3 regions of the Halalkalibacillus sediminis genome follow, and region 1 is predicted to be linked to each of the others. Evidence: riboswitches for the same ligand, from Rfam matches in the RefSeq annotation. Region 1 holds a riboswitch; each other region holds the start of a gene.
What was found. A riboswitch is a leader RNA that binds a small molecule or an ion and turns the genes downstream of it on or off. The one in region 1 is predicted to bind cyclic di-GMP.
Positions count from the first base shown of each region.

Region 1 (8,279 bases):
TATTCGTTGATTCGTCGAAGGTCCATTTATGTGTACGTTCTCCTTGATCGGTGTACTGCGTTAACCGTCCATGTTCGTCATATTCAAAATGTACCGCTCTTCCAGCTGTATCGATTTGTTTGGTGACACGGTTTTGGCTGCCATAGGTGTATGAAGTTGTTTGTTCTAGAGGGTTTGTAATGACTTTAACTCGACCTGCATCGTCATACGAATATTGCGTGACACCGCCTGCAGCGTCTTTGACATGAGTCAAACGCCCCTGTCCATCATAAGTAAAAGAAGTTGTTTCTCCTTCTCCATTTGTTTGAGATTTTAACAAACCGGCATCATCGTACGTATAATTTTCTACAGCTTCATCAGGTAGTGTTTTCTGTACGAGTCGCTGATTTTTATCAAATTGGTAGTATGTTGATGATCCGTTTGGATGTTTGGTCTGCTTAAGTTCACCATTATTGTTATAGATATATTCGGTTACATTACCATTGGCGTCAGTCCAAGTCGTTTGGTTACCGACTTTATCGTAGGTCCACGAGTTTTCGCGGCCCATTGGATCAATCACTTTCGTACGATTGCCTTCTATATCATAATCAAACGATAGTGTACGGTCATATTGGTCTGAGATTTTAACAATATTGCCTCGATCATCATAGTCATAATCGAAAACTTTTTGAGTTGTTCCAGTTTTGATTGTAACTTTATCGACGCCAAATTCTTCATAAAGATAGTCCGCTGTCTCAGTTGAACGATCAATATGAGTCGGGCGACCCAAGACATCCCTTGTAAAAGTTGTGATTTCCCCTTGTGGGTTTTCGATCGTTTTAATATGACCAAGTTTATTGTATGTGTAACGGGTCACGCCTGCAGCGTCAGTGATTTTTTCAACTTGACCTTTACCGTCATAATCATAGGTAGTGGTACGGTTAATTGGGTCTTTGATTGTTTTAATGCGACCTTGGTAATCGTACGTGTACGAAGTAACAACGCCATTTCCTTTATCTTCAGTTAAGACATTGCCTCTTGCGTCATATGAATAATTAGTTGTCGAGCCATTTGGCAGTGTTTCTTTTGTAATTCGACCTAAATCATCGTGTTCGTACAACGTTTTTTTGCCGTGAGGGTCTATGACTTCTTCCACAAATCCCTGGTCGTTATAGACCATTTCCGTTGTATTGCCTTTAACATCTGTCATATGAGTCATTTGACCACGTTCATCGTACTCGAACTCAACGTATACGCCTTCTGGGTCAATACGTTTTTCTAAATTCCCTTGTTCATCGTACTCAAATTTCGTAACACCTTTTAAAGGATCAATAATTTTAGTTGGCTGCTCCCATTGATCATGGTATTTGGTTTCCGTCACACCGCCAGCTAAATTAACTTTCTTCGTACGGTTGCCGTGGTCATCGTAAGCGTAAGAAATCGTTCCCTGAGGTGATGTAATACTTTTTACATTATTGTCGTCATCATAGGTATTTGTAGTAACTTCCCCTAACGGATTTTCTGTACGTGTGATTTGACCATCATTGTGCTCATAGGTCCATTTATTATTATCAATGTCGGTAACTGTCGTCGTGTTGTTAGTGTAAGACATGCGATAGTAGACATCTCCATACATTTCAACACTTGTAATTTGCTCGTTTGAATTGTAACTAAAGTTAGTAGTTTCACCGTCTTTTGTAATAGAAGTGACGTGGTTATTCGAATCATAAGTGTATGCTAAAGTGGATCCGTCAGCACGAGTAATTTTTTCTAAACGATTTTGATTATCATATTTGAATTGAACGGTTCTACCGAATGGGTCCTCGATCGAATCTATTAATTTTCCATTCCAATTAAATGTGATAGTACGTCCTGTTGTATCAGTAATTTGTTTTAGCTTACCAGTTTTCGTATAGTCATACTCAAATGCATTTCCATAGCGATCTTCCTGACGAATCATTTTACCTTTTCTAGGATCGAAATCGTACTCATGGTCTTCTGGCGGCTCATAATTTGGACTGTTCGGATCGCGCCATGGAGCGTAGTAGCCATTATATGTAACCTTTGATCCGTCTTTCTTTGTCACAACATATTGATCATCATCTTTACTAATACGTGTGAGCTTAGTTCCGTCTTCTAATTCTTCATAATAACCTTTGTGAAGTTTATAGTTGATTAACGGGTCATCATCATAGCTTGTGACCGCCGCTTCTTCACCATCCATAACAAAGTTATATGAATGCACACTTCCGTCAGGGCGTGTTTCAGCTATGTGAAATTCAGCGTAAAGTCTTAATTCAGATTCAATATTAGGCATCCATCCTAAGCCCAAAGCAGTTTCTTCATCTAAATCTTTCATGTATGAACGTTCGAAAATATAGTCTGCTCCGATTCCTGAAAGTTCTAGATCAGTAGCTTGTAAGTCTAGTTTTCCTGTTGCTAAGTTGACAGGGTTTTCGAATTTCTGGGTTGGGATATCTTCTGAGGTAGGGTTACTTTCTCGGTGATTAGGAGCGACGGTTGGAGTCATATCCCCTTGCATCGCAGGTGGTAGTGTAGGTCCAATATTCTGTGTTGGTTGTGGTAAAGGTGCTGGATCTTGTCCGATTTCCGGCATGAAATCCATAATTCCTCCAGGATTCATCAAATCAGCCGGATTCAGCTCCCCTTTTTCAGCATTAAGATTGTTAGTAGCATTTTGCGGATAAATTGGTGTGCTAGTAAACACAAGCAAAATAACAATCAAGCTAATTAATACTCTTCTCGTCTTTCTATAAGCTTTTTTCAGCATAAAAGCTTTCCCCCTATATAAATTACTGACAAGTTGTAACTTCGTGGTGGGGGCTGTGACGTTGAAAGGGGAAAGCCTTAGTTGACCGCACAAAAAATGTGCATACCAAATTAAACTTGCGGTTTGGAATGCACACTTATCTTACTTTTTTTGCAACCCAGCCGTCGTAGCACCTTTGTCTTGCTTTAGACCTGAGGCTTTGCGTCCCCGCCTTTCAACGAGTTTGCCCATACATATAAAATTGTGGTTATAAAAACCTAGAAAATAATTCCTATAAAACGAATTACACCCAAATGTTATATAACTTTGTGACTAAAGTCAACCTACATTTTGACATTTTTATGCATAATTCTTCAATTATCGTGGGGAAAGGTCTACAAGAGCCCAAGTTATATTTTGGATCATATGACCACCCTTTCCGTATTAACTGCCTTAAATACAAACCCCGTATTACCATTAAAGTGGTACGGGGTTTGTATAATACAGTCTAAGGCTTTTAATTTGGATCAGTCTCTTTTTTTTCTCAAAACTCTACATATCATGATCCGATTTCTGTTTTTGCTGAGAATGATTTCGCTGTTTTACTTTGTGCGAGCCTTGCAGCGGTTTGCCGTATGGCTGTTTTGGACTCTTTGGTAAATTTGGTTCTTCCTGTTGTTTTGGCCCTTTAGGTCGTCCGCTCATTTTCTATCTCCTCCTTCGCTGATTTACAGATATCTTTTGACAAGAGAAAGAAATTCATACTTTGAAAAGCTAAATCTTAACCGCACTTACCTAATCCATGTATTGTATATCTTATCAACTTACTTTGGCTCATAAAGATGGGGTTTTTGAATTCTCTGTTTACTTATTAAAGAGTTGAGGTAAGGCTTCTTACAAAATAAATAATTTATAGACAAACCATATTCAATCTGAGGATTTCGTTTAATATTCGAAAAGACAAAAGAATTAACATTAATGCCTTCTAAAAAAACATATGTTTGATTAGGAATGTAAAAAAGATGATTTTGGTCTTGAGCTTCCATTATTAAGCCCGTTTCAGTTACTAGTAGAGGGGCTTGATCTGCACCATCACCTATTTTTAGGAGGCATGCATAGGTTGAGATCAGTAGGTGTAAGCTTGGTTATTCTTGCAGCTATTTGTTGGGGCGTTAGTGGAGGAATTGCGGACATTTTAATGAACAAGGGCTGGGATCCCATTGTCATTTCCCTTTATCGAGGGGTTGTTGGCTTTGTATGTTTTTTCATATGGTTTCTTTTACGATTCAAACAAAACTGGACCACCTCTACTCGTTTATATGTATGGGCCTTATTAGCTGGTGTTGGTGTCGCTGGGAATTTCACTTTTTATTTCCTTGCTATTCAAGCCTCAAGCGTGGCGGTTGCTGTAACTTTGATGTGCACAGCACCAGTGTTCGTCCTTGTCATCTCTTTTGTATCAGGAATCGAACGCTCGACTTGGTTTAAATGGGGATGCATCTTCGTTGTACTTATGGGGATTATCATGCTTACAGGGGCCTACAATACTGGATCATTATCAGTCGGTTTTCTAGGAGTGATTTTCGGGCTTGCTGCTGGTCTGTCTTATGCGTTATTTATATTCGGTTTTAAAAACGCCTCTTCGATCGGAAGGCCACAAACCATCTTAACCATCGCATTCTTTTCATTTTGTCTCGTCCTTTTTATTATTGCGGACATTGATGAAGTTGCTAGTGTCGCAGTATCAAACGACGTAGGCTGGTTTTTTTTATTGGGGATCCTTGGGGCTGGAATTTCGTTTATGTTGTACGTGGTTGGCATACGGTATATCGCCCCAACCACCGCTTCAATGGTCGCCATGATCGAGCCGGTAACAGCTGCTTTGTTTGGCTTTCTGCTTATTGGAGATCATTTGACCCTCATTCAACTTCTTGGAATGGCGCTTATCCTGATGACGGTAGTTGTGCTTAGTGTGAGGAAGCCTGTTCGTTCTAAATAAGTTTTGACCAAATAGCCTTCCAGTTGCTTTCCCTCCTACTTTTCAAATGCAAAAAAACAGGGTATATGTAAATTAATTAATATTAAAAAGGAGTTTGAAGAGCAACTATGGCTTACTTACTATTAATAGTCGGCTTCGGTCTTTTAATTAAAGGGGCTGATCTTTTCGTCGATGGATCCTCCAACATTGCTAGGCTACTCCGTGTCCCGCCAATTTTGATAGGGTTAACGATTGTAGCTTTGGGAACAAGCTCTCCTGAGGCAACCGTTAGTATCATTGCAGCATTACAGGGAAATTCTGAAGTTTCACTGGGGAATGTAGTTGGAAGTAATATCTTTAATATCACTCTAGTAGTGGGTATTGCAGCGTTTCTATATCCATTAATAGTTGAGAAAGAAACAACCAAAAAAGAAATACCATTTACATTGCTGGCTAGTGGAGCTTTACTCGTACTGATAAGTGATATGGCATTCCAAGGGTTGAGTGAAAACTTGCTGACACGCGGGGACGGCATCATCTTTTTATTGTTTTTATCCATTTTTATGTACTATGTGATTGAAGTCGGTATGAAAAGTCGAAAAGAAACGATACATGAACCAATTCCTTCAGACATCACTTGGGGAAAAAACAGTCTGTTAACGCTAGCAGGTTTAGTAGCTATTATTTTTGGTGGAGACCTGGTGGTAAACAACGGGACAACAATTGCCTATGATCTTGGCATGAGTAATACACTAGTAGGGCTAACCATCATTGCGATTGGTACATCACTTCCTGAGTTGGTCACATCCATATCCGCTGCATTGAAGAAAGAAAGTGGAATTGCACTAGGGAATGTGGTGGGAAGCAATATTTTCAACATTCTATTTGTACTTGGGGCTTCAGCTGTAATATCGCCTTTATCTGTGAATGGAAAGATATTTATCGATGTGATGATCATGATTGCATTGAGCTTGTTATTGTTCTTATTTTCAAGGACACATTATACAATTGGTAAAAAAGAGGGCATTGTCCTTGTGAGCATGTATATCATTTATCTAGTTTATATTATATTGAGAAACTAGAATCTTTTACATTTTTATAATTGAGTATTATTTTTTTCTAAAACATTAAAAACCACTGAAATTAATCAGTGGTTCTCTACATGTTTTTTAATTTGGGCCAACCTAATGACTAATGTAAATTGTGGTAATCACTTAAGTTCCATATTAGGATTCTGGTTTTTCTTCTCCCATAGAATCAAGTAATTGCGTGGTGGCTAAGGCACTAAATGGTAATGGGAGATGATTTTTAAGTCCTTGGTTGTTAGCAGCTGTTAAATCATTCAGCAAGATATTCAAAGTAGCATCTGCAGTCCACTCACTCACATCACTCCAATTTCTAACTACCCAGCTATCACCTGTACTGACTTGTAACAAGTTCAATAACTCGTCTTCAGGTAAGTTGAAATGTTTCGCTAATTTAAGACCTTCCGCAACGGCATTCACATTAATTCCTAGAATAAGATTGTTTATTAACTTGGCAATCTGGCTATTGCCTGTTTCGTTCCCGTAGTAAAATATGTTGGAACCCATCGCTTCAAAATAAGGCTGAAATGACGTTACGATATTTTCAGGGCCAGAGACCATAATGGATAAAGTGCCTGCTTCAGCACCGGAAACGCCTCCACTCACACCAGCATCAATTAAATTCAAGTCACTTTCGTCTTCTACTTTTTGGTTTAATTGTTTCATCGTATCTGGGTCAAGTGTACTCATACAAATAACAGTTTTACCTTTCGATTCACCAGTCAAAAGACCGTCCTCTCCAAAAATGACCTCAACATTCTGATCGAAGTCACGCACCATCGAAATAATCGCTTCATCAGCTTGCTCGGCCACCTCTTTTAAAGTCTCTACCATCGTTATTCCTGCTGCTTTAGCTTTATCGTAAACGCCTTTAAAAGCATCATAACCGATGACTTCAAAACCAGCTTTCTTTAAATTAACCGCCATCGGAAAACCCACTGCTCCTAATCCTACGAAACCAATTTTCTTACTCAATGATCTTGCCTCCTTCAATAATGTTTTTTCTAATAAGCTTTTATCTCAGATTTGTTAATATCGTAACCGCTTTCATAATTCACATCAAATAGAAGGCATTTTAACCTCAATATTAGAAACATTCAAGCTAAACTACAATTACTGAAGACACAAAAAAGAAGCTTCTCAAAAATTTGATGAATTAATGAGAAGCTTCAAAAAATTTATGTTAGCAAAATGTTAGCATTTTACTAATTTTTTATTCAAAAGGTTCGGGGACAGCTTACATCATGCCGCCCATTCCGCCCATGCCACCCATGTCTGGCATGCCGCCACCGCCGTTGTCTTCTTCTGGAAGATCTGCGACGACTGCTTCAGTTGTTAGGAACATAGCTGCAACTGATGCTGCGTTTTGTAGTGCTGAACGAGTTACTTTTGTAGGGTCGACGATACCTGCGTCGATCATGTTCACCCATTCGCCTGTTGCTGCGTTGAAGCCTACGCCGACTTCTTCGCCTTTCAAGCGTTCAACAACGATTGATCCTTCAAGACCTGCGTTGTGTGCGATTTGACGTACTGGCTCTTCTAGTGCGCGAAGAACGATGCTAGCACCTGTCGCTTCGTCACCTTCAAGGCCTAGGCTAGCAACCTTGCTGTAGATGTTGACTAGCGCAACTCCACCACCAGAGACGATTCCTTCTTCAACTGCTGCACGAGTTGAGTTCAATGCGTCTTCGATACGAAGTTTTTTCTCTTTAAGTTCTGTTTCTGTAGCTGCACCAACTTTGATGACTGCTACACCGCCTGCTAATTTCGCTAGGCGTTCTTGTAATTTTTCTTTATCGAATTCAGAAGTTGTTTCTTCTGATTGCGCACGGATTTGATTTACACGAGCTGCTAGCTTGTCAGGATCTCCAGCACCTTCAACGATTGTCGTGTTATCTTTTGTTATAACAATCTTGTTCGCGCGACCTAGCTGATCGATTGTAGCACTCTTCAGATCTAATCCTAGATCTTCAGTGATTACTTCAGCGCCAGTTAGTGTTGCGATATCTTCAAGCATTGCTTTACGACGGTCACCGAAACCAGGAGCTTTAACAGCTACTGCGTTGAACGTTCCGCGAAGTTTGTTTACAACTAATGTTGCTAGTGCTTCACCTTCAACATCTTCTGCGATGATCAAGATCGGCTTGCTTTGTTGTACGACTTGCTCAAGTACAGGAAGTACTTCTTGGATATTAGAAATCTTCTTATCTGTGATTAACACGTAAGGATTTTCTAATTCAGCTTCCATTGAATCTTGGTCAGTCACCATGTATGGAGAAGCATATCCACGGTCGAACTGCATACCTTCTACTACTTCAAGCTCAGTAGAGAAACCTTTTGATTCTTCGATTGTGATGACACCATCGTTACCCACGCGGTCCATCGCTTCAGCAATCAATTGTCCAACTTCGTTATCAGAAGATGAAATTGAAGCAACCTGAGCGATTGAATCGCGACCTTCAATTGG
Region 1 is NZ_PJNH01000006.1:6,751-15,029, forward strand. Features, by position in the region: gene CEY16_RS14820 (DUF2515 family protein) at 1-2,770, opposite strand, end outside; cyclic di-GMP riboswitch class I at 2,919-3,008, opposite strand; gene CEY16_RS14825 (small acid-soluble spore protein P) at 3,302-3,454, opposite strand; gene CEY16_RS14830 (DMT family transporter) at 3,870-4,748, shown strand; gene CEY16_RS14835 (calcium/sodium antiporter) at 4,856-5,809, shown strand; gene CEY16_RS14840 (NAD(P)-dependent oxidoreductase) at 5,954-6,787, opposite strand; gene groL (chaperonin GroEL) at 7,050-8,279, opposite strand, start outside.

Region 2 (8,279 bases), on a different contig from region 1:
TCTAAATAATGACGGTTATGCGCGTTGGTCAGAGAATCGGTCAGCAACTGCTTTTCCAGGTCTATCACATGTGAGAAGAAAGTTGCCATCGTTCTTAATAAATCAACATCTTTTTGCAAGAATTCATGGGGGTGGTTATGTAGAGCACATAATGTTCCGTAACAATTTCCATTTTTCAAAACAATGGGCACTCCTAAGAAACTTTGGATATTAGCTTCTTTTGTGATTGCCATACTAAAGGCTTCTTTATTGTACTTAGTATCTGGGATAATTACTGGCTCACGGTCAGTATCAGCTACGAACTTTCAATACATATCTAGACGAGCTTGTGTAATCCCCTCTTGGACCATCAGCTCCTTACGATTGAAAGCTTTCATGATATGGCTTTCGTTATTCTCCCAATTGGCAATACAAAAGGAATTAACCTCAATAAATTGGCTGACCAATTTGAGGAGTTCTTCACCCGCGTGCTCTACACTCTGATACTTGGTTTTAAAGTTGTTGAACATTGATAAGCACCCCGCGTTCCATTCGGAATATTCTGATAGCATATTATGATACAATTGTATCATATTTGAAGTAAGCAGATATTAATCTCAAGAAAATAATTGTATATATTTGTCGTGTGATTTAGTAAGGGGGAAAGGCATGAACACAGGAACTCTGATTTTTTTAATTGTTATGGGGTTTGCGTTACTGATTCATGGTGGATTGGCATACCTAATCGTTAAGAAAAAAGAGTATAGTTTACTGTCCGGTTTTTCAAATAGGCCTGAAGAAGAGAAGGAATATTTGAAATCAAGTGGTTATACCGATGCTGTTGAAAAAATGTTGAAGTACACGTTTTATTTTTTGTTATTCATCACTATAGCTGGCGTCGTTCAAGTCCCTTATATTTTTGAAATAGGAATAGCCCTTTTTCTAATAGTAATCATGAGCTGGACGATCTACATACAGAAATATGAGGTTCCTAGAAAGCGAAAAAAAGCTTATTGGCTAACAGGTAGTATTACTGGGGTTGTTTTCATAGGGGTAGCTGTTTTGACGTATGTCGGTTTGAAAGATCCCGTAGTTACAATAGATGATGAATCATTCGAAGTGTCAGGGGTTTATGGAGTAGAATGGGAATTAGAAGAGGTTGAAGAAGTTCAGTTACTAGATGAGTTACCAGAGGTTATAGCACGAACAAATGGATTCGCCTTTTCGGGTGTTTTAAAGGGTAATTTTTTGTTGGAAAAGCCTTATGGCGGAGGTAAATTGTTTGTAAGGACTGAAAGCTCTCCTTATTTATACGTAGAAAGCCAAGAGGAGTATTTGATTGTCAATCATAAAAGCAAGGAAATCACAGAAGGTTGGTTCGATGAATTAAATGGAAATTGAAAGGAGACTAATGATGGGCTTTACTAGGGAAGTAGTAGTCAAGGCACCTGTAGAAGAGGTGTTTGAAGTAGTGTCTAATTTTAAGCACGCAGAAGAAGCGATGGATCATGTGACCGGTGTAGAAATTCTTACGGACGGTCCAATAGGAGTTGGAACTGAAATAAAAGAGACCCGTCAAATCAAAAAATTTGAAGCTAGTTCGGTTTTGAAGGTAACTGAATATGAAAAAAATCGCCGTTTTGTCGTTCAAAGTGAACAAAATAATCTTCTATTAGAATACGTCTATATTTTTAAAGAAGTTAAAGAAGGTACAAGGGTTGAATTTGAAGGAAAAATTAATACTAAAGGAATCCGAAATCGACTGATGAAGCCACTTATCACTTATATCATTAAAAAAGAAGACAGCGAGCACTTGAATCAAATGAAAAAATTTGTCGAAAATCGCTCCGATCAAAAAACTGACGAGTGATTACGATAAAGCTCACATGGGAAATGTATGAATAGGTAAAATTCTGAGGAGGTTAAATCATGGAACGACTATCAGATGAACAGATCGAACAGGAATTGGATAAACTGCCCGAGTGGAAGCTAGTAGATGAAAAATGGATTCGAAGAAGATATAAATTCGAAAATTATTTGCACGGAATCGAATTCGTGAGTGGGGTAGCAGCGTATTCAGAAGGTCAGCAGCATCACCCAAACATTGCAATCGATTATAAAGTGGTTACACTTAAAATATCTTCTTGGGAAAAAAGAGGACTTACCGATTTAGACTTTGAAATGGCCCATCACTTTGATGAGTTGTATGAGCAAAAAGAAAAATAATAGTGAAACACCGTCTGGCACAGCTAGACGGTGTTTTTTCATCCAGGTCGTCAGAAAGCGAACCAAGGGTGAGTTCAACTATCTTTAAATAATAAAAATGAACGATAACAGAGCCTTCATGATAACAAGTGATCATTTGAAGTCATTTTATCTATAGAATTAAATATCCGATGAAGACTCCTACTGCTCCGAATAGTAATGCGAATCCGATATTCCAAGCTGTCAGCTGATACGGATTACGTTTAAAGTATTGGTTAAGCATCGTAATTGGCACATTGAATGTTCCAGTCATATCATTTGCTACGACCGAAATAATCATCACCACCGAAACACTAAGCGGATTGATCGTATCTAGAAAAGGGGTGACGAAAATTCCTTGAAGACTCAATGTCACCAAAGGGTGAAAACCGAAAAACGCTAGAATCATTGAGCTGAACATCAAGACGATCAACAGGATTAATGGAGATTCCTCCATCCAAGCAATTGAATCGAAGACACCTTCAAAGATCCCGGTAACCTCCACGATTTCGTTAAAAACCCCAACTGGAACCAATAACATGACGAAATTCTGCATCGTCCAAATGTGATCTCCCCACACTTCCTGGTTGTAACGGATGAATGTACGAAGCTTATTGATCATAATCGACCAAAAGATCGTGTAAGGGACAATGATTAGAACAATCGCTTCAAAAAATTCGAGCCCAATTATGAAATGAACTGCAGAAGCGGTACCAATGAAGAAGATCAGAAAAGCTCCTAAATGTGACAGCTTTCTCATGTTTTCTGAGGCCTGACTTGTACTCGAACTTTCAGAAGTGAGTTCATGCTTTCGATATTTAAAGTATCCCAATGCTAATTCAGATAGGACCATTATAAGAGAAAAGACAAATAGAATCGGTAACAGATGTAAATAGGATGCTCCTGTAATTGCAACTACTAAAGCGATATATACTTCGATAGGACTCCAAACATTCGCTGCAGCAAAAGGTCTTAAAATACCTCTAGTAGCGAATTGATGGGTGATTTTGTCATTGAAGATAGCTGTTTTGGCTTGAATAAATCGATAAACTAAAGGTATTGTCGATAGAAAGATGAAGATCGTCAGGACATAACTCGTTAAGTAGGATTTGACGTAAAACTTTCCTAAGTTTGGTGTATTAGATTTAAGTACATCATACATGGATTGGTCGTACTTTCCGACAATCATGAAGTGATTGATGAAAGGAATCAAGTATAAAAGTGACAACAATAGACCCATCGAAGTGAAATAGTAAACCAGCTCTGCATACTCCAATTCGAATATAAAAAACAGAAGGAATGAGATGATCGTAAAAATGATTCCAATCATTTGGTATGTTCTAGTAGCCCCTTTAAACGAAATTAGCAGGGCAAGCATCCCGACGACGCCTTGGGTAAATAACAATATCTCAGAATCTATAAAAAGAAGGAGGATATAAATGAGTACAAACCCAGTGTAAGTATGAAACTGTAACCTTTTCATCTGATCCCCTCCTTATATCCACTACCATCCTATCAAACGAATGATTCAACTCCAATGGTTTAGAATATCCATTGTTATAGTTCAATTGAATGTCCTTAAGCTGTGATTTTTGCAAAAATCACATTCAATTGAACTATTTTCAAAAAAAACCTCAAAAAATATGATTTTTTTTCGAATATTAAAAAAGTAATCTTATAAAACTATATAGTTTCCATTTTTTTCAATTAATCAGAAGAAAAGTTTACCTGTTAATCAATTTAATCCTACTATTAAACTAGGACTTGTAGATATATGGATGTTTGTATATCTAAAGATATAAATAATTGGTAAGTTTGACCGATTCCTAGTATGGTAGTAATGGTTTATTCTAGCAATAAGATTTAGTCAAGCAAACTGAATAGTTGCTGCATCTCGATAATGGCAAAACTGGTGAAAACCAGTGACGCAAAGCTACAGGGGCTTCTGTGCATCACGCACAATGCCAGCCAGTTACCGAAGGAACAGGGATCTATGCAAACAAAGCGAAAACCTCCCATCTAAGAGCCAGTGGAAGTGTATTTCGTGGACTTTTCATAGACAATAACCCCGCCTATCGGTAATGGCGGGGTTATTTTTATATCCAGGAGGTGAAATTCTTACGTGAAAATCGTTAACCTGAGTAACAATCAAGTTGTTGGTGACAATGTCCAACAAGCCTACACCTTTTTCAAGAGGTTGAAAGGGCTCATGTATACAAAAGAATTACCATCAGGGAACGGTTTACACATTAAACCCTGCCAGTCGGTGCATTCCTATTTCATGCGGTATCCCATTGACGTCATTTACATTAACAAATCACAAGAAGTGGTTGCCTTAGACATTGGGCTATTGCCGAATAAAATCGGGAAGCGACGAAAAGATGCTGAATCAGTGATCGAAGTAACTGCTGGAACTATCGTGGATACGGACACGGCGATCGGTCACCAACTAAACATTATATTTTAAGGGAGAGATTAAAGTTATGAAACAATTTTTTGAGAACTTTTTAAGAGAAGAAGATGGACAAGGTATGGCTGAGTACGCGTTGATTTTAGGAGTTTTAGCAGTTGGAGTTGTAGCAGTATTGATTACGTTTGGAGATGCAATTATTGATGCGTTTAATGATGTGATTGCTAAATTCGATGAAACACCAACTGGAACAGATTCTACAACAGGATAATAATTTTTACCCCCTAATTAATAAATAGATTTGGAAAGGAGGAGAACCATGACGTTGATTAATTTGCTCTTATTTATTGTGTTACTTATCTGTGTCGTGACAGACGTGAAAAATCGAAAAATCTACAATAACGTATTACTACCAGCTTTAGTTTTGGCTCTCCTCCTTAATCCAATCAGTTTTGGTCTAGAAGGATTGATGAATGCTTTTCTAGGTTTGCTTTTAGGTTTCGGAATTCTATTGATTCCATATCTGATGGGTGGAATGGGTGCTGGAGATGTGAAGTTATTAGCGGTGATCGGTGCGATTAAAGGACCGGCTTTTGTTTTTGCTACGGCGGTTTATATGGCATTGATCGGAGCGGTGATCGGTTTAGCGATCTTGCTGTTCAGAGGTGGGTTTTTCAACCGTATGAAATCTTTCTTTCGTGCTCTATTCAACATGAGATATGGAATGAATCTTGATCTTCCAGAGAAACAATCGTTTCAGAAAACGTTCCCCTACGGTGTAGCGATCGTTGGCGGAGCGGTTGTTTCGTTTTTCTTTGGCGGAGTGGTGATTTAGATGAGGCTTCGCCGTGACCAGAAGGGACAATCGATTGTTGAGTTTTCGTTGATCATACCTTTATTAATGATTATTTTAGTAGGAGTATTCGATGTTGGACGGATGATGTATTCCTATACTGGTTTGCACTTCACTGCTCAAGAAACCGTTCGTCTAGGTGGTTTCGGTTATCAGGACAGTGAAATTGTGGAATTTGCTCACAACAATTTTCAAACGGGTGATTCGGATAAGCTTGAAGTGTCGGTTTCTCCAGATGATGCAAGCCGAAAGTCAGGAGAGTATGTAACGGTCACCTTGACTTACCCAGTAGAACCATTCACCCCTTTTGCTAAACAAATATTCGACGGTGCGGTCCAGCTCACTGCTGATTCAACGATTCGAGTAGAGTGAAGGAGAGTATAAGTGATGAATTTCAAGTCTTTCTTTAAAAATGAAAGAGGGCACGCAGCGGTGATCGTCACATTTTCTTTTACAGCTCTCTTGGCGATGACAGGCTTAGTAGTGGATGGTGGCATGCTGTACATGACAAAGACACATTTGCAAAAAACCGCCAATGCAAGTGTGTTGTCGGGGGCGCAAGAACTGACAGCTGACGATGAACTGACTGTAAGGCAAATAGTCGATGAAACCCTGGGTCACCATGAAGAGTTAGATTCGTTCTCAGGTATTATCATTAATTTGGACGAAAAAGTGACATTGGAGCTACAGAAACCAGTTAACACAGTATTCATGAAATTATTCGGTATCGATTCGATTGATGTGGAGGCGCGAGCCACTGCCAGTTTAGGAAAGATGGGAAGAGCGATTGGAGCTGCACCCTTGGGAATCGATGAATCCGTTCAACTTAATTACGGAGAAGAATACTCATTGAAAGTCGATGCTGGCGATTCAGATACAGGAAACTTCGGGGTCCTCGCTTTGGATGGTCCAGGGGCTCAAACTTATGAGCAGACGTTGCTATGGGGATCAGATTATGAACTTACTGTGGGAGATGTACTTGATACACAGACGGGTAATATCGCAGGTAAAACGAGAAGTTCTGTGGAAGAGTTGGTAAACAGTTGTGAAAACATGTACGAACGGGATTGTAGACGCATTCTTCTTATACCTGTTTATAAACCTTACAATCATGATCAGAATCAAATGCAACAAGTTGAAATTACGGGGTTTGCTTATTTTTATATTTCAGAAGCCATGAGTCACGATGATGATACGATCCGTGGAACTTTCATAGAACGTACGGGAACAGGTTTTGAATTAGACGAAGCGGTAGAACGTGGAGCATTTACAGTAAGACTGACGGAGTAGGTGACAGATATGCAATCAAAATTATTATTTCTTGTAGCGATCCTAATGGCACTCATTACGACCGCTATTTTTTTCTATTCTACACAGAACGAAGCAACAGAAACGGATGAAGAGGAAATTCCTATGGTCGATGTAGTCGTAACGACTTCAGCCATACAGGAAAACCAAACGATCACTTCAGAGGATGTCATGTTGGAGTCGGTTCCTGAGGAGCAAGCACATCCATCAGCTATTCGAACTACTGAAGACGCAGTTGGCAAATTCACCACTACAACATTAGAGTCTGACGAAATTGTCCTTCAACACCGGTTGAAGTCTGATAAGGACGAACAGGAACTTATTTCCAGAAAAGTCCAAGAGGGTCAGCGAGGGGTTTCAATCGGAACAGACATGGTACGCTCAGTATCCAATTTAATAGATCCAGAAGATCGGGTAGATATTATCTTTACATATTCAGAGGAAGAGGAAAGTGAAGAAGACGAAGAGGCTGATTCTGAGATAATAACTGAATTATTATTGGAAAATGTACGAGTGTTAGCGGTTGGACGTGAAATGGTTTCAAATTCAGCTGGAGAAGAGTTTGCAGAGTATAGTTCGATTACTCTAGAACTGACCCCTGAAGAAGCTGTAGGGCTGGTTAATTCTAGTGAACGCGGTACGATTCACTTCACCGTACACTCAAGAATCAACCAAAATGACGAAGAAGATGACTCATAAACGTAGCAAGTTGGTAAGTAGTAGGAGGAACTAATGATGGCAGACCAAGAGAACGAAAACAAACGAGGGGAAATCATCGCTGTATCGAGTGCCAAAGGTGGTGTCGGTAAAACAATCATTGCAACTAACCTGGCATTAGCACTAAAAAAGAAAAATGTTGAGGTAGCATTGATCGATGGCGAGTTTCAATTTGGTGATATCGGACTGGCGCTAGATATCCAGCCTTCTTTTACTATAAAGGATCTATCGGAAGAAATTGATCGCATAGACGAACATAACGTAACGAATTATATGACTCGTCACGAATCAGGCGTCCACGTTCTTTCAGCCCCTGATCGTCCAGAATTCGCAGAACTCATAACTACTGAAGTAATCCAGAAGTCACTCCAGGCACTGACCAAGAATTTCGATTATATCGTCGTTGATGCAGGTCATGGAATCAAGGATTCTACGATTGATTTCATCGAAGCAGCTGATCGGGTCATAGCGGTAACGACACTTGAAGTATCATCACTAAAAAATACTAAACTATTAATCGAAACCATTCATCAATTGGAACTGCAAGATAAGCTTAACTTAGTTGTGAATCGATATAATATGGAAAGTTTGATCAAGCCTGATGAAGTCCCTAGCATGCTTAGAATTTCTGAAGCGGATTACATTCCTAACAATTTCAAGATGGCTGCGCAGTCAATGAACTTAGGTATTCCGCTTGTCACAAGCCGTACGAAATCGGATATATCAAAGAGTATATTTAAAATGGCAGAAGGAATCATTTCTAACCAA
Region 2 is NZ_PJNH01000003.1:269,141-277,419, reverse strand. Features, by position in the region: gene CEY16_RS11105 (GGDEF domain-containing protein) at 1-89, opposite strand, end outside; partial or broken gene CEY16_RS15520 (GAF domain-containing protein) at 72-275, opposite strand; gene CEY16_RS11100 (hypothetical protein) at 306-509, opposite strand; gene CEY16_RS11095 (DUF3784 domain-containing protein) at 649-1,380, shown strand; gene CEY16_RS11090 (SRPBCC family protein) at 1,394-1,849, shown strand; gene CEY16_RS11085 (4a-hydroxytetrahydrobiopterin dehydratase) at 1,909-2,205, shown strand; gene CEY16_RS11080 (hypothetical protein) at 2,357-3,706, opposite strand; cyclic di-GMP riboswitch class I at 4,116-4,203, shown strand; gene CEY16_RS11075 (DUF192 domain-containing protein) at 4,346-4,690, shown strand; gene CEY16_RS11070 (Flp family type IVb pilin) at 4,707-4,904, shown strand; gene CEY16_RS11065 (A24 family peptidase) at 4,953-5,468, shown strand; gene CEY16_RS11060 (TadE/TadG family type IV pilus assembly protein) at 5,469-5,858, shown strand; gene CEY16_RS11055 (pilus assembly protein TadG-related protein) at 5,874-6,776, shown strand; gene cpaB (Flp pilus assembly protein CpaB) at 6,786-7,493, shown strand; gene CEY16_RS11045 (CpaE/TadZ family protein) at 7,530-8,279, shown strand, end outside.
Region 2: another riboswitch for cyclic di-GMP. It lies ahead of CEY16_RS11075 (DUF192 domain-containing protein); the one in region 1 lies ahead of CEY16_RS14820 (DUF2515 family protein).

Region 3 (8,279 bases), on a different contig from region 1:
ATCACTTTCTAATACATCCGGCAAAGTAGCCGGTGAAAACCAATCACGTTGATTGAATTTTTCTACTTGGAACCGGTCCGTCACATCTTCATCCATGCACCATTGGAGAATTCCCGTTTTGATTACAGGATTCAAATTGCTGTCGCTCAAATATGGCACTAACTGTTTCAAATAAGGCTGTATGGCATGTTTTCTATGGAAGGATAACAACTTCCACTGTTCTTGGAAATTCCCATTCTCGAGTGAAGTAAAAAAGTGATTCATGTGATCTTCAGCATCTTTAACTGTGGCAGTCGTCTGGAATTGCTTACTCATGTCATAGATTTGCTGGAAAGGTTCTTGGTATTCTTCAGGTAACAATGACATGTCTTGAACCTCATCCAACATATCAATTACTTCACTATATTGACTAGTCTGGAATAAAATCGTCAAATAAATATGTAAGTACTTATAATAATTCTCTTCGTCCTCTTTCATTAATTTACGGCATAAACTAATAGCCTGATCATAGCGTGATAATTCAATCAGGCAAATCACTTTTGCTGTCAGGATATCGTTTGATGCGGCATCGTATGTTTCTAACTTTTTGATATGTAATAATGCTTCTTCATAATTTTGGAGTTTTACAGCTTCGAGACTCTTATCCTCTAACTCCTTCCTCCATCCAGGGAACATGATCAGATCCCCATTTTCGAAATTCATTTCAATCATCCTATTCTGAATTAAGTTACCTTGTTAAACGTTACCCCTTTTCACTTTTTTGAAACATGCCTTATTCACTACTATAACACAACATATTTTCGTATATGTACCTGTTGCAAAAGAAAATTTATAAGCTCGAGGGCAACAGGGTGTTGTTCGCTTTAGCCTAACTGCACGGTGTTGCGAAAATAGGAGAAATTTTTAAGCATACCTTTTCAATATCCTGTCCACTAAACCTCCATAAGATTCACCAAACATGTTCAAATGGACCAATGAGTAATACAGTTGATAAATTGGCTTCAATACCTCGTAATCAGAAGATATCGGATATATCTCGTTATATGCATTATAAAAATCTTGAGTGAACCCTCCAAACATTTCGGTAAATGCAAGGTCAAAGTGTCGGTCGCCGTATAAAAAAGATGGATCAATGACATATGGGGTACCTTTAGGCCCTGGCAACCAGTTTCCACTCCACAGGTCCCCGTGCAAATAACTTGGTGCAATGTCATGTGGAATGTATTTTTCAAGGTTGTCGATTAAATGAATTAATTTCTCTTCCCGTTTATCTGCAATTCGATGGCGTTCTCGACCTAATTCAAGTTGGCGCTCCAAGCGAAAGGTACGATAATAATCGACCCATTCTCTACATAGTTGATTAGGCTGTGGTAAGTCCCCTATGAATGTCTGTTGATCCAACCCATGATATTCAGCATGAGAAAGATGCATCTTTGCGATTCTCTCTCCCAATAACGACTGAGTCTCTTGGGTCGACTCACCCGACATCCATTCCATGACCAGAAAGGACTGACCTGGTTTATCCTGATATGCTAGCACTTCTGGTGTATCGATCGAATCAGTTGACCGGATATTTTCAAGACCTTTAGCCTCCGCTTCAAAAAAATGAGCTGGAGCTGTGGCATGATATTTTACAAAGTATTGATTTTGGTCCATCTCGACATAGTAGCTTTCATTGATTGACCCGCCACTGACTGATTGGATATTGCGAGCTGTACTTGACTCACCTGCCTGCTTTAAAGCTTCATCGATTATTTCATCGAGCATATTGCCACCGCCTAACTTTAATGGTTAACCCTATTGTAGCAAATTCAATCATTAATTTTAAAAACAAAAAGACTGACACCTTTTTAATAGGTATCAGCCTTTTATTGTAAACGTCTAAATTAGTTAACGCGGCGAACGTGTCCCGCGAATTTCTCAGCCCAGTAGCCGCTAGTCATATCAGCTACTGCTACGCCAGTACTGTTCTGTGCACCTAAGAATTTACCTCCACCAAGGTAGATTCCAATGTGTCCATTAGTCTTGTAAGTATTGAAAAATACTAAGTCGCCAGGTTGAGCGTTGCTATAAGATACTTTTGTGCCAACACTTTGTAATGCTGCAGTACTTGACGGAATAGACTTTCCAGCTTGAGCGAATGCCCATGATAGGAAACCAGAACAGTCAAAACCACTTGGAGTCTTACCGCCCCAAACATAAGGAGTACCCATTACTTGATAACCAGCTTGGATTGCTGAAGAATAACTTCCGCTAGTCTTTTTACCTGACTGACTGTTACCAATACTTGACGATTTGTCTTCACTAGTTTTTGAGCTCACAGTTACAATATTCCCATTAGAACTATTGTTAGTTTCGCTAGCAACCGCTCGAGCTTGAGCTCTTTGTTCTCGCTCTTTAGCCGCAATTTCTCCTCGGATGTTGCTTTCAAGTGATGCTAAGTCACTATCTTTCATTTTTAGTTCTTCTTGGAGAGCAATAAGATCAGTTTGTTTATCTTTCATTTCTTCTTTTTTCGATTCAGCTTGTTCTTTTTGATCTGCAATCAAGGTAATCATACCCTCTAACTCTACTTTCATTTCCTCTAGCTCTGAAAGTTTTGATTGCACTTTTGATTGCTTTTCCTCAACCTCTTGCTTATCTTCTTGATGGCTTTCCATCAAATGACGATCAGATTCCATAATTTTATTCACTGCAGCAGTACGGCTGATGAATTCACCAAAATTTTTGGAACCTAGTACAACTTCCATATAATTAATGCTTCCACCCTGCTTTTGGTAGGAAGATAAACGTTCTTTTAAAATATCTAGTCGAAGTTCAATACGTTTTTCAATAATATCAATTTCTTCTTGTAGCTCATCTATATCTTCTTGAGTGATATCAATCTTAGCTTCTGTCTCGTCTAGTTGTTCTTGGTTTTTTTCAGATGCTTCTCTTAGTTGTTCAATTTCTTGATTCAATTCTTCAAGCTCGATTAATAAATCTGCCATTTCACTTTCTGCTTCGGACAAATTGCTTTTGATCTCTTGGCGTTCATCAGCAATTTTGGACTTACGATCTTCAAGGTCATCAATAGTTTCTGCGTGAATAGAGGTACCAATCAGTGCTCCTCCAATAAGAATTGATAAAAAGGTTGCACTCGTCATTTTTTTAAGCTTCAATTCAATCCCTACCTTCACTATGTATCTAATAATCTATAAAATACTTTTAATTCAGCCTAATTGCAAGTCTACCATCAATAAGTTTCACAAAGGTTATCATAATATTACAATTACATTTCAAGAGGAGGTTTTTTGCGACGAATTTCGACAATTCGATCTCAAATTACCAAATAGTTCATTTATAATGTAATTACATGTCAGAAAACAAAAAAACTCAAAAGCACATTTGCTTTTGAGTTGGTAATTTAAATTTAATGGCGTCCCAGGAGCGATTCGAAAGCCTGACCTTTTAGGTCTAGCATTCAGGTTTGTGTAGTTGAGTCACATTCTTATAAACCACTTATACTTTTACTTACTCAAACGTTCACGGTTTTCTTTCCTGGTGAGTACGTTAAGAGCCCAGATTAGTATTAGTGATAGGTAAACGAAAACTTCAACTGCATGAAACCTTATTTGAAGTACATAATACAAAATTATGACTATCAAAAGATATATCAACAATTCTATTGTGTTTAAAGTGTAATCTCTCTTCTATTTGTTTGACATTTCTTTATGTCCTTCCTTTGACGCTGTTACCATTATTATACAATTAGAGAATTCAGTTTGCAAAACAACACGGATAGAATACTTCATATAAAAGTGTCTGTTTCTCCATAGACAAGCATAACAATAAATGAAAGTTTTAGATGCATAGAAGAGCTCTCCAATTAAGGAGAGCTCTTCTCATACTATGACTTTGTAAATATAACTACTATTTTAATTGCGCTTTGAAGAGCAATTCATTGTAAAACAGTCCTTTCGGAAATTTGTTAATGGATAACACATTAAATCCTGCTCTTTTGAAATAACCTAAGTAGGAATCCTCATGTTGAATGAACTCCCCTTTGTCGAGTTTTTTCATTACCCAATTTTTAAGACATTTTTTATTAAGTAAGCAAGGCTCTAAAACGATCACTTCACTGTTTTCATTTTTCAGCACCCGACGAAACTCGGTAATATAGTGATCAATCTTCTCAACTGGTATATGATGCAATACTGCCACAATCATAATGATGTCAACTGAATTATTAGGTAACGGAAGTTGATACCCATGTAATGGTTTGAATTGATATTGTGGATACTTCTTTCTGGAATAACCAATTCTATCTAGGTCCGTGTCTAATCCTATATAATTTATAGGGGAAACAAGTATACAGTTCGCACCCGTTCCTGACCCGAAGTCTAAAACAGTCTTTTGTTTAAAATCACAGTGTTTTTTAATTTGCTGGTGGATATACCTTTCATTGAACCAATTAGGTCTAATGACCAGGTCATAAATGTGAGGGGACAGCTGCATGGTCAATCTCCTTAAATATTTTAAAATATACACTCTTCTCTATCTTGAACTGACTTTTTATTTTTATTCCAGCATATTTAAGGAAAATAATGTTCATAATCTTTTAAGTCAAAGTTATCTTAATGAAAAAAAGAGTGCCTCCAATTAATGGCTTCTCTCTTTATATCATGATATTCAAACATTCATTTACCTTGATAGTTGTAATTAATTTATAACACCAATTTGTTCTTGATTTCTTCATTATTATTTAAATTGTAGTATTTAAACTACTGCTAATGTTCTACCAGAGCAATCTCGCTATGATATAATTAGTAAAAGCTGTACTTGCCAGGGGCCCTGCTCTTGGCTTTTTAAAAACTTAAAGGGCAAACCTTACGAAAGTAAGAGACGCAAAGCCACGGACCTAAGGACTTCTATGGTAGCCGGGCTGCAATCACTTGTCCCTTTCTTGATGGAAGGTGATTTCTATTTATACTGTTGTGTTGGTTGACGATTCATGGTTTATTCGCCAGTGGTTGAAACAAATCTTAGAACAAACGGATCGATATCAGGTCATTGCTGAATCCTCAAATGGCAGAGAGGCTCTTCCTATCTATAAAAAGCACCATCCGGATATAGTAATTATGGACCTCATTATGGATGATTTAGATGGATTTCAAACGTTGTCACTTATGAAAAGACTATTTCCAGATGCTAAAGTCATCATGTGTTCTTCTCTAGCCCAACCTCATATCATCCAGCGATGTTTGGATTTAGGAGCAAAAGACTTTATAGAAAAACCATACTTTGAAGACCTCACTCGAAAATTAGATAAAGTGTTGATCGACTAAGCCAGTAAAAATCTGGCTTTTATTTTTTGCTTTTTTAGTCATTCGCCCATACATCAAGAAATTAGGAACCTAAACTGACGTTAAAAACTCAGGAGGAATTTCATGCGTTTAGATCAAAGAGCAAAAGATTTATTGAGTGAAGCTAGTTTGTATGGATTACTAACAAAAAGGTATGAATATGTGGAACCTCAGAAACACATGAGCTATTACCAAAGACATTTTAATGCTGTAATGCGACTCGAACAATATTTGATGCAACAAGGCTATAACCCTGGTCACGAGATGTCATCTCATCATCAAATGTAGCTATCATGTGTGTTTATTAATTTTATAATTTTGAAGCTACTTACACAAAATATCCTTTGCTTACCTATTTGGACAGTTTCACGTTAACAAAGCTCAAGCCGGAGTTAAAACTTAAAAAAGTAAAGGATTGGATAGTATTTGAATATGTAAATTAATCGCCAGAGCTGAAGCTCTGGCGATTAATTTATCTTTACACTCCCCATTTTATAAACCACCTACTAGACTTCAAAGTTCGATGTTTTGGCAACATTCAAATGATTAACTTCTAATCTACATCGCATTATATCGTGATGTGCATTATTTAAATGATGACTATTTTTTCTCTATTTTATTGACGTTGAATGACCACCTATACAACATATTTCTCCCTACATACCTTGATAGTGTAAGGAGGTGAAAAATAATGTCATCAAGTTGTGATAGATTAGCTAGAATTATTGGTGGTACTCCTCAAGTTTCAGATGGAGTATGTGTTGTTTCTAGACTAAGAAACATAGAAGCATCAATCTTGAACAGAAGAACAAGATCTCCATTAGCTTTACCATTTGCATTATCATTTGAAAATTCAGTAGGTGGGCGAACACTTAACTTGGGTGAAACAGTAATTCTCCAAGAAGAAATTAATCCTTTTATTTCAGCTCTCCGGTGGAGAGGCATAATGGTTACAGCTCTCCATAACCATTGGCTATTTGATGAGCCAAGGTTAATGTATATACACTGGGAAAAAATTGATAATCCATTTGATTTTGCAAGAGATAGTTTTGATGCTGCAGTAGAAGCAGGTTTATTTTAGTATAGTCTTAGCTCTCATTTTGAGAGCTTTCTTTTTTTTAATAAGCAGTACCTTATTTCGTATTTATTTTCTCAGTCTTATATGTACTACAACTTCTGAAATAGAAGCCTGTATTGTGACCTTCTTTCTTCTTGTTCGTATGAAATTTGGGGCCATAACCGTTTCCTCCTTAAAAATTCGCTTAATTGAAGTTCAACAGCTTTCTATTCGGTTGTCCTGCGGCTTAACGTCCAACAATCGACAGCAAAAAAAAATCCGCCAAGTAACCGTTTAATTGGACGATGCCTTTAACGGTTGATATGACGGATTTTTAAAACGTTATTTTTTTAAGAGCGTCCCAGGAGCGATTCGAACGCCCGACCGACAGCTTAGAAGGCTGGTGTAACTTTCAGATTTGTTCAGACTAAGTTGAGTTTCTACCTATTATATATGCGGTTAGACAAACTCTACTTATTTTTGTTCAGACCACTTCAGGACAAATTGTGCTGAAATTCTGCCCCATTCCTGCCCCAACTTGTTGGAAAGAGAATATTACCGCTTGAATTTAAAATAGACCATCAAATATTGATAACTTCCAAGGGGTGTACTTGTGTACGGAACATGTTAAAGGTAAATCAACTCAATTCAAGTGCAGTCAAATAGCTGATATAACAGTGTTTTTAAAATAGGTACATCAATTCGAATAAAACAAATTCAACATGTGGGGGTGGATTGGGGGTGTAGTAAAATAAAAGAAGGGAGCCTTATAAGCTCCCTTCATATTGATGTTGCGTTCGAATTGTTTTGATTAATCGAATTCAACTTTAAATTCAGTTTTTTCCTCAATGGTTTCATAAGAATTTAAATCTGTAACAGAATCAAAAACCACTCTCAAGCTATCTACAACCTCATCGTTCAATATATACCCAACTACATAATTATCTTCGGTACCTGCGTAAACCTCAGGTCCCAAAACGTCTCCGATTATATCCTCCGTGTATGCATCTATTTGTTGTTCATCAGCCACAATAGTATCCATACCATACCAATAAACGTCCTTATCTGAAGTATTTTTAACATTAAACATTATTTGAAGATAGTGAACAGTTTTTTGGTCCGTCCCTAATACTGGTTGAAGATAATTTAAACTCTGTTGATCTAAATCGGTCCACTCCAATACCTTAGCGTTAACTATATCAATCTCTATTGGGCCATGTTCAATTACTTCATCTATTTTTTTGACGTTTATTAGCTCACGTTTTCCAGTACGATCTTCAGCTGTTTCTCCAATCTCCTGCAAAGCCCCGTACCTTTCTTCATTTCGGTCTTGATTGATTTCATTTTCTTCTTCCGATTCATTTTCTGTTTCAGATTCTTCTTGATTGCTGTTATCTCCATTTTCTTCGTGATTAACCCGTTCTTCTTCAGCTTCATCAGCGCTCTCTTTATTAGTATCACTTGCTTGATCATCACCACTACAACCTACTAGCAACATCGCTAAACCCATGAATAGGATAAACTTCTTCATCAAATCCCCCTAGATATGTATTACCATGATTATACAACTAAGGAATTAGGTTTGCAAAATACCCTGGGCACCATAAATAGTTGAAGTGTTAGATAGCGATAACAGTTTAATCACTTACCATTCACCGTTTAACTTCTTCTTTACCATTTCCCAAGCAACCATTCCCCATTGAGATAGTTTCTGCATGTTCTCTGCATCTTTTACGATTTGACTTGTCCGTTGCATAAATTTTCGGTATTTTGAATCGGCTTCTTCTACAGTCCCCGACTGACTTATCTCAAATAAATCTTGGACCAAGCGCATCATCTCTTGATGGTCTTCTCTGCTATCCATCAGAACTTCAAAG
Region 3 is NZ_PJNH01000001.1:1,002,847-1,011,125, forward strand. Features, by position in the region: gene CEY16_RS05315 (tetratricopeptide repeat protein) at 1-702, opposite strand, end outside; gene CEY16_RS05320 (fructosamine kinase family protein) at 904-1,767, opposite strand; gene CEY16_RS05325 (C40 family peptidase) at 1,887-3,161, opposite strand; gene CEY16_RS05330 (class I SAM-dependent methyltransferase) at 3,913-4,497, opposite strand; cyclic di-GMP riboswitch class I at 4,852-4,932, shown strand; gene CEY16_RS05335 (response regulator transcription factor) at 4,956-5,327, shown strand; gene CEY16_RS05340 (hypothetical protein) at 5,430-5,633, shown strand; gene CEY16_RS05345 (DUF1259 domain-containing protein) at 6,037-6,426, shown strand; gene CEY16_RS05350 (hypothetical protein) at 7,214-7,933, opposite strand; gene CEY16_RS05355 (hypothetical protein) at 8,048-8,279, opposite strand, start outside.
Region 3: another riboswitch for cyclic di-GMP. It lies ahead of CEY16_RS05335 (response regulator transcription factor); the one in region 1 lies ahead of CEY16_RS14820 (DUF2515 family protein).